2 regions of the Actinoplanes sp. NPDC049118 genome follow, and region 2 is predicted to be linked to the other one. Evidence: riboswitches for the same ligand, from Rfam matches in the RefSeq annotation. Region 2 holds a riboswitch; the other holds the start of a gene.
What was found. A riboswitch is a leader RNA that binds a small molecule or an ion and turns the genes downstream of it on or off. The one in region 2 is predicted to bind S-adenosylmethionine.
Positions count from the first base shown of each region.

Region 1: another riboswitch for S-adenosylmethionine. It lies ahead of thrC (threonine synthase); the one in region 2 lies ahead of AB0B58_RS00855 (aminotransferase class V-fold PLP-dependent enzyme).

Region 1 covers NZ_JBEZDY010000005.1:199,923-204,125, forward strand. Annotated here, with positions in the region: gene AB0B58_RS09940 (hypothetical protein) at 1-299, shown strand, start outside; gene thrC (threonine synthase) at 442-1,722, opposite strand; SAM riboswitch class I at 1,735-1,872, opposite strand; gene AB0B58_RS09950 (ATP-binding cassette domain-containing protein) at 2,182-3,174, shown strand; gene AB0B58_RS09955 (ABC transporter permease subunit) at 3,171-4,181, shown strand.
Region 2 covers NZ_JBEZDY010000001.1:196,640-200,842, forward strand. Annotated here, with positions in the region: gene AB0B58_RS00850 (DinB family protein) at 1-330, opposite strand, end outside; gene AB0B58_RS00855 (aminotransferase class V-fold PLP-dependent enzyme) at 376-1,656, opposite strand; SAM riboswitch class IV at 1,690-1,806, opposite strand; gene AB0B58_RS00860 (carbonic anhydrase) at 1,852-2,343, opposite strand; gene AB0B58_RS00865 (redoxin domain-containing protein) at 2,485-3,117, shown strand; gene AB0B58_RS00870 (MarR family transcriptional regulator) at 3,137-3,622, shown strand; gene AB0B58_RS00875 (MFS transporter) at 3,619-4,203, shown strand, end outside.

The DNA of each region.
Region 1 (4,203 bases), on a different contig from region 2:
CGGCCGAGTGGCTGCTGCACGAGAGCCGGTCCGGCCTGCTCGCCCACGAGAGCCGGCACGCCGGGCAATACGCCGTGCTCGGCCCGCTGTTCTGGCCCGCGTACTGGGCGTCCTGCGGCTACTCGTGGGCGATGACCGGCACGTACGGTGCGCGCAATGCGTTCGAGCGGCATGCGGGCCTGGAGCGCGGCGGTTACCGGGAGGCGCCGCTAAGGCCGGTCCTGCAGCGCGCCGTGAAGAGAATTTGGTCGGGAGGACGCACGCACAGCGCCTCCGGCACTGGGTCGTTGGGCCCCTAGGAGATTGTCGCCAAGCTCAAAGGTGGGGCCACGTACGGCGTCACGTCCTCCCGCGTAGAGCATCCTGCCGAGCCTGAGATCCCCGCGCAAGTCCTCAGGGGAAGGAATTCTCAACGTTGGGCAGATGTTCGACTACTCTCCGTCAGCCCAGGAGGCCGGCGTCCCGGGCACCGCGCAGCGACGGTTTGATCCGGTGGGTCGGGCCGACCTGCCCGGCGACGGCGTCCAGCGTCTTGAGGCCCTCGCCGGTGTTGTAGACGACGGTCTCCTTGTCCGGGTCGAGCCGGCCGCTCGCGATGAGCTTCCTGAGCACCGCGACGGTGACACCGCCGGCGGTCTCGGCGAAGACGCCGGTGGTGCGGGCGAGCAGCTGGATGGCGTCGCGGATCTCGTCGTCGTCGGCGTAGTCCATCCAGCCTCCGGTGCGGGTCACGGCCTCGATCGCGTACGCGCCGGCGGCCGGGTCACCGATGTTCAGCGACTTCGCGATGCCGGTCGGCTTCACCGGGATGATCTGGTCGGTGCCGTTGTGCAGCGCCGTGGCGATGGGGTTGCAGCCGGCCGACTGTGCACCGAAGACGGTCCAGCCACCCTCGGGCGCCTCGACCAGGCCGATCTCCACGAGCTCGGTGAAGGCCTTGTCAATCTTGGTGAGCAGCTCGCCGCTGGCCATCGGCACGATCACCTGTGCGGGGATGCGCCAGCCGAGCTGCTCGGCGACCTCGTAACCCAGAGTCTTCGAACCCTCGGCGTAGAACGGCCGAACGTTGACGTTGACGAAGGCGGTGTCCTCGAACTCGTCGGTCTCGACGAGCTCGCCGCACAGCCGGTTGACGTCGTCGTAGGAGCCGTCGATGGCGACCAGGTCGCCGCCGTAGACGGCGGTGGTGATGACCTTGCCCTGCTCGAGATCGCCGGGGATGAAGACGATCGAGGGAACCCCGGCGCGGGCGGCGTGCGCCGCGACGGAGTTGGCCAGGTTGCCGGTCGACGCGCAGGCGAACCGGGTGAAGCCCAGCTCGCGGGCGGCGGTGAGCGCGACGGAGACGACCCGGTCCTTGAAGGAGTGCGTCGGGTTGGCGGAGTCGTCCTTGACCCAGAGCGGCGCCCGCAGCCCGATCTCGGCGGCCAGCGCGGGCGCGCTGACCAGCGGGGTCAGGCCGGGGTCGAGGGTGACCCGGCCGGCGGGGTCCTGCCCGCTGGGCAGCAGGGCGGCGTAGCGCCAGATGTTCTGCGGCCCGGCCTCGATCTGCTCCCGGGTGACCGCGGCGAGCGCGGCGGCGTCGTAGGCGACCTCGAGCGGGCCGAAACACTCGTAACAGGCGTGCTGCGCGGCGAGCGGGAATTCGGCACCGCAGCCACGGCAGACGAGGGCACGGGCGGGGCTGATGGACTTGCTTGGGGCGTCGACGGCCGACGTCATAATGAGGCCTTCCTCTCATCTTTCCCCGGGCGTCGTCGGACGCTCATGGGGACGGAATTAGCACCTGCCGCGCGCGGCCTCGTCATCGAGACAAGCGCGGTGGTTGCCGGGGCGTCATCGGGCCGTTCCCTCAGCCCCTCTGGATGAGGTATTCAGTTGTGTTACCGACACCTTACGACGCGGGCGGCGAAATCGGAGCCGACCGTCCCGAGGTGTGAGCGACGTCCTTCCCGCTCGATTAATGACGGTCGATTGATTCAGCGCATTCTCCGAGGCCGGTTCCCTACCCTGCACCCAGGTCGCAACGGTGACCGCCGGCAGCGGCCGCGCCTGAGTCGGAGCGGGCCGTGGCCCACCGCTCCCCCGGTGGGCCACGGCCGGTGCATCGGAGACCGTGAGTTTCTGGCGACCTGCGCATAGGGTGACGCACGTCACTCCACAATGCGCGGGAGGTGCGGCGTGAGCGCCGTCCTGGAAATACAGGGTCTGCGGAAGACCTATCGCACCCGCAAGGGGGTGCGCAGAGCCCTCGACGGCTTCGACATGGTCGTGGAGGCGGGGCAGGTGCACGGCTTCCTCGGGCCCAACGGCTCCGGCAAGACCACCACGCTGCGCACGCTGCTGGGGCTGATCAAGCCGAACGGCGGCCGGATGTCGTTGCTCGGCCGCGAGGTGCCGCAGGCGCTGCCCGAGGTGGCCGGCCTCGTCGGCGCGATCGTGGAGAGCCCGCAGTTCTTCGGCAACTTCTCCGCGCGGGACACCCTCTCCCTGCTGGCCGACGCGGGCGGCGTCGACCGGCACCGGGTCGGCGAGGTGCTCGAACTCGTCGGCCTGCGCGACCGCTCGAAGGACCGGGTCAAGACCTACTCGCTGGGCATGAAGCAGCGCCTCGCGGTCGCGTCCGCGCTGCTCAAGAACCCGAGGCTGCTGATACTGGACGAGCCCGCGAACGGCCTGGACCCGGGCGGCATCCGGGAGATGCGCACGCTCATGGGCAACCTGGCGGCCTCCGGGATGACCGTGCTGCTCTCCAGCCACATCCTCGGCGAGGTCCAGCTGATCTGCGACTCCGTCACGATCATCTCGGCCGGGCGGCGGGTGACCGCCGGCGGCGTCGCCGACGTGCTCGCCCGGCACCAGTCCGCTTCGGTGCGGGTCCGCGTCGAGTCGATCGGCGACCTCACCTCCTCCGCGGGCGCGTTGCGGGAGATCGGCGCGCACGTGGTCGTCGAGGCCGATCACCTCATGGTCAGCAACGTCGCCCAGCCGAGCACGATCACCCGGGCGCTCGCCTCCCGCGGCTTCTTCGTCAGCGAGCTGGCGCCGGTCCCAGCCGACCTGGAGAGCGTGTTCCTCGATCTCACCGGCACCGCGCCGGTCGAGGGCATGCACCGCCAGGTCGACCAGTCCGCGCTCGCGGCGCCGATGCCGAACGGCGGGTGGGGGCTGTGAGCCTGTATGCGGCGGAGACCCGGCGGCTCGCCAAGCGCCGCTTCACCCGTTGGGCCGTCCTCGGCACCCTGATCGTGCTGGCCGCGATCACGGCGGGCATGTTCGTCACGAACAAGCCGACCACGCCGGAGCTGCGGGCGGCGGCCCAGGTACAGGCCGACCAGGACTACCAGCTCGCGCTGAGGTCGGCCGCCGAGGAGCGGACGCGCTGCGCGGCCGCACAGGGCACGACGGAGGCGGCGAACTACCCGCCCAGCTGCGCCGAGTTGTACCAGCCGACCAGGGAGGACTACCGGGCCGAGTGGTACATGCCGCCGACCTTCGACTTCCGGGAGCAGTTCGGCACGATGGTCGTGGCGCTGTCGGCGCTGCTGGCGGTGATGGCATTCCTGGTCGGCGCGAGCTATGTCGGCGCCGAGTGGAGCAGCGGCGGCATGATGAACCTGCTGCTCTGGCGGCCGCGGCGGCTGCAGGTGCTGAACACTAAGCTCGGCGCCCTGCTGACGGGCCTGGCCGCGCTGACCGTGCTGGTGTCGGCGGCCTGGACCGGGGCCTTCGCGCTGATCGCGAGCCTGCGCGGAACGCTGGACTCGATGACACCCGGCGCGTGGCAGTCCTTCGTGCTCATGGAGGTACGCGGGCTGGTACTGGTGCTGGTCGCGGGCGCGGTCGGTTTCGGGCTCGCCTCCATCGGCCGGCACACGGCGATGGCGCTCGGCGCGGCGATCGGCGCCATCATCGTGTTCCAGTTCGGGCTCGGCACCGTGCTGGCCCTGGCGAAGGTGCCGTACGTCGAGGCGTACCTGGTGCCGGTCTGGACCACGGCCTGGATGGACAAGTCGGTGGTGGTGACCGACTGGGAGTCCTGCAACTACTCGAGCACCCAGGGCTGCGAGCCGAACACGATGTCGATCACCTGGCCGATGGCCGGCGGGGCGCTGGCGGCCCTGCTCGTCCTCGTTGTGGGGGCGGCGATGTGGACTATGCGTAGCAGAGACATTACCTAAGGTAGTTTCTGCTGGGTCAGGC
Region 2 (4,203 bases):
GATGGTGGCGTCCGAGTGCGCCCAGACCCGCTTGTAGAGGTCGATGACGTCGGCGCGGGACTCGTCCGCGGTGGCCCACATGTCGGCGTTCGGCTCGGCGTCGTCGTCCAGCCAGGGCAGCGGCTGCGGGAACGGGCGGCCGAACGTGTCGCCCAGGTAGCCGGCCTCGATGCTGGCCACGTGCTTGACCACGCCGAGCAGGTTGGTGGCCGTCGGCACGAGCGGCCGCCGCACGTCGTACTCGGAGAGCCCGTCCAGCTTCCACAGTAGAGCCTCGCGGGTGGCCCGCAGGTAGTGGTGGAGATCCGCCTTCTGATCAATGTCAGTCATGCGAGCCAGCATGCCAGCAGTCTCCCGGGTGGGCGGGCCCGGTACTCACCGGCCGGTGCGCGCGCCGACCAGCTGCCGGCCCGCGCCGACGGAGGTCAACGCGCCGAGGGCGCCGACGAACCGGTCGATGTCCGCGCCGGTGGTGCCCAGCCCGAAGCTCACCCGCAGCAGCGCCGCGGTCGAGGCGTCACAGGTGGCCACGCCGGCGGCGCCGGTGAGGCGGCGGGTGAGCGGGTGCGCGCAGAACTGACCGGCCCGGACCCCGATGCCGTGGTCGTCGGCGAGCCGGTCGGCCACCGCGGCGGCGTCGTTGCCGGGCAGCGCGAGCGACACGATGCCCACCCGGGGCTGCGCGGGGCCGAAGAGGCTGACCTCGGCGGCGCCGGGAACCCCGGTCAGGCCGCCGCGCAGCCGGGCCAGCAGGTCCTGCTCCCGATCGTGCAGCGCGGCCCGGTCGGCCCGGGTCAGCGCCGCGCAGACCGCCGCCAGGGAGACCGCGCCGAGCAGGTTCGGCGTGCCGCCCTCGTGCCGGGCGGGCCCGGTGGACCAGGTGACGTCGCCGGCGGCGCCGACGGACGCGCTGGCGCCGCCGCCGCGCAGGTAGGGCGCCGCCGCGTCCAGCCAGTCGGCGCGGCCCGCCAGCACGCCCGCGCCGAAGGGCGCGTAGAGCTTGTGCCCGGACAGCGCCAGGTAGTCGGCGCCGAGCTCGGCTAGGTCGACGGGGGAGTGCGGCGCGAGCTGCGCGGCATCGACGACGACGCGGGCGCCGTACCGGTGTGCGAGGTCGGCCAGGCGCCGGACCGGCCAGATCTCGCCCGTCACGTTGCTCGCGCCGGTGACGGCGAGCAGGGCCGGACCGCGCAGCGAACGCAACGCCCGCTCCAGGGTCTCGACGGCGGCGTCCGGGCTCGACGGCGTCGCCAGCCGCAGCGGCGCCGGCCAGGGCAGCAGGTTCGCGTGGTGCTCGCCGTCGAAGACGATCGTGGTGACGTCCGCCGGCAGGCAGCGGGCGAGCAGGTTCAGCGCGTCGGTGGTGTTCCGGGTGAACACCACCGTGTCGCCCGGTCGCGCACCGACGAAGCCGGCGATGACGTCGCGGGCGCGCTCGTACTCCTGCGTCGACCTCCGGGAGCGGATGCCGGCGCCGCGGTGGACGCTGCCGTACCAGGGCAGCAGGCCCTCGACCGCCTCGGCCGCGGCGCGGACGCACGGGGCCGACGCGGCGTAGTCGAGGTGGGCGAACGGGACGGTGTCCCCGCCCGGCAGCCGTACGGTGAGTCCGGCGCCGACGACATCGAGGTCGGTGCGCTGCGGCAACAGGGACATGGTGAGCCTCCGCGAGGTCGGGGACCCCGCCGGGGCCCGCGCTTGCCCGCGTCGTTGTCGACGCCGGCCCGGTCCTCACCCGGAGCACCCCATCGCGAACACAAGGGTTGCCGGCCAGCAAGCCGGGGCTTCGCGCTGGCACTCATGACCAGTCGGCACCGTATCAGCATCGGCCGGGCCGGGCTCGGGGAGGGCTCAGTGGACCTCGCGCAGCTTGCCGGTCTCGACCTCGTAGACGAAGCCCCGCACCGAGTCCTTCACCGGGATGAACGGGTCCTCGAGCACCCGGCGCAGCGACTGCCGCACGTCGTCGTCGAGGTCCGCGAAGGCCTCGACGGCCCACGGCGGCTTGATGCCGACCTCGTGGCGGATGCTCTCCTTGAAGTCGTCGTCGGTGAAGGTCAGCATCCCGCAGTCGGTGTGGTGGATCAGGACGATCTCGGTGGTGCCGAGCAGGCGCTGGCTGATCGCCAGGCTGCGCAGCTGGTCGGCGGTGATGACGCCGCCCGCGTTGCGGATCACGTGCGCGTCACCCTCGGAGAGCCCGAGCAGCCCGTACGGGTTGAGCCGGGCGTCCATGCAGGCGACGACGGCGACGTGCCGGGCGGGCGGCAGGGGCAGCGAGCCCTTGTCGAAGTCGGCGGCGTAACGCTCGGCGTTGGCCAGCAGCTCGTCGGTGATACTCATGGGCCTCAGCTCCTGTGGCAGGCGGACGTGCGCAGAAACGCATACTATCCCCGTCTGCCGAATAGGATATCGAACCATTCCCTGATCATTGTTTACCCGGGCGCCACAATGCCTATCAATTTGATAGGTATGGTGGCGCACATGACGACAGCACCGGTGCGCCTGCGGAGCGCGGAGGAGACCGCCTTCCGGCGCCAGCTCGCCAAGGACGCCGTCTGGAGCCGGATGGTCGCTCCCGGCGGCCGCGTCCCGGCCATGCCCCTGATCGAGGTGGACCTCGGCCCGATCCACCTGGACCGGTTGCTGCAGACCGGGCCGCTCGTGCTGGTCTTCTTCTCCTGTGCGGAATCGGCGTCCGTCGACGCCGTGCTCGCCGGCTACCAGCGCACCCTGCTGCCGGCCTGCACCGACGCGGGCGCCCACCTGGTCGCGGTGAGCCCGCAGCGGGTGGGGCTGCTTGCCCCGGCCAAACACCGGCACGACCTCGGCTACCTGGTGGCCTCGGACCCCCGGCACGCCCTCATCGACGCCTTCCGGATCGGCTACCAGAGCCCGGAGGCGGGCGCGACGCTGGGCACCGGCCGGTCGGTACTGCCGTACCCGGCGGTGGTGGTGGCGGACCGCACGGGAACGGTCTGCTACGTCAGCATCCGTCCGGAGGCTGCGCCGCCGACCCCGGCCGCACGGGTCATCGCGGCCCTCGATCGACTGAGGCCGCCGCGGTCCCGCCGCCCGGCCGCGCCGCATCCTAAGGGCCCGCCGGAATTTATATAAGCACTGTTATATTGGCGGGGTGACCGAACCGGACCTGCTCGACAGCAGCTACTACGGCGACCTGTTCCGGCTGCTCGCCGAGATGGACTCCGACATCGCCGGCCTCTACGCCGAGGCCGGCATCGAGGGCGTCCGGACCCGTTTCGTCGGGCCGCTCATCGACCTCGGCCGGCGCGGGCCGCTGACCATCCAGGAGCTCGCCGACGCCCGCAAGGTGACCCATTCGGCGATGAGCCAGACCGCGGCCGCGATGCGCAAGGCCGGGCTGGTGGAGCGCGCCGACGACACCGACGGGCGCACCCGCCGGGTGCGGCTCACCGGGCGGGCCCGGGAACTGGTGCCGTTCCTGAGTGCCGAGTGGCGCGCCACCGAGGCGACCGTCCGCGCGCTCGACGCCGAACTGGAGTATCCGCTCATGCGGGTGGTCGCCGACCTGCGCGGCGCGCTCGCCGCCCGCCCGTTCGCGGAACGCCTGCGTGACCACCTCGCCGAGCAACTGCCGTGAGCGCCGCCGGCACCCTGGTCGACCTGCGGCCACTGCGGGAGAACCCCGTCTTCCGCCGGCTCTGGCTCGGCACGACCGCGTCCGGGCTCGGCGGTCAGCTGGGCGCGTTCGCCGTCGTCTACTACGTCTGGGAACGCACCCACAATCCCGCCATGGTCGGCCTGGCCGGCCTGGTCACCGCCGTACCGCTGATCGTGCTCGCCCTCGCCGGCAGCGCGTTCGCGGACCACGTCGACCGGCGCCGGCTGGCGCTCGGATGCGCGTACGGGCAGGTCGCGGTCAGCCTGGCCATGGCCGGGGTAGCCGCGACGGACGCCGGAGGCGTGCCGCTCATGCTGGCGCTCGCCGGCCTCGGCTCGGCGCTCGCGGCGCTCGGCGCGCCCGCCCGGCACACGTTCGTCCCGGCGCTGCTCGCCGGCGAGCGGCTCGCCGCCGGCCTCGCCCTCAACCACCTGTCGTTCCAGCTGGCGATGCTGCTCGGCCCGGCGGCGGCCGGCCTGGTCACCGCCCGCTGGGGTACGGCCTGGTGCTTCGCCATCGACGCGGCGACCTTCGGCTTCGCCCTGATCGGCATCGCCGGG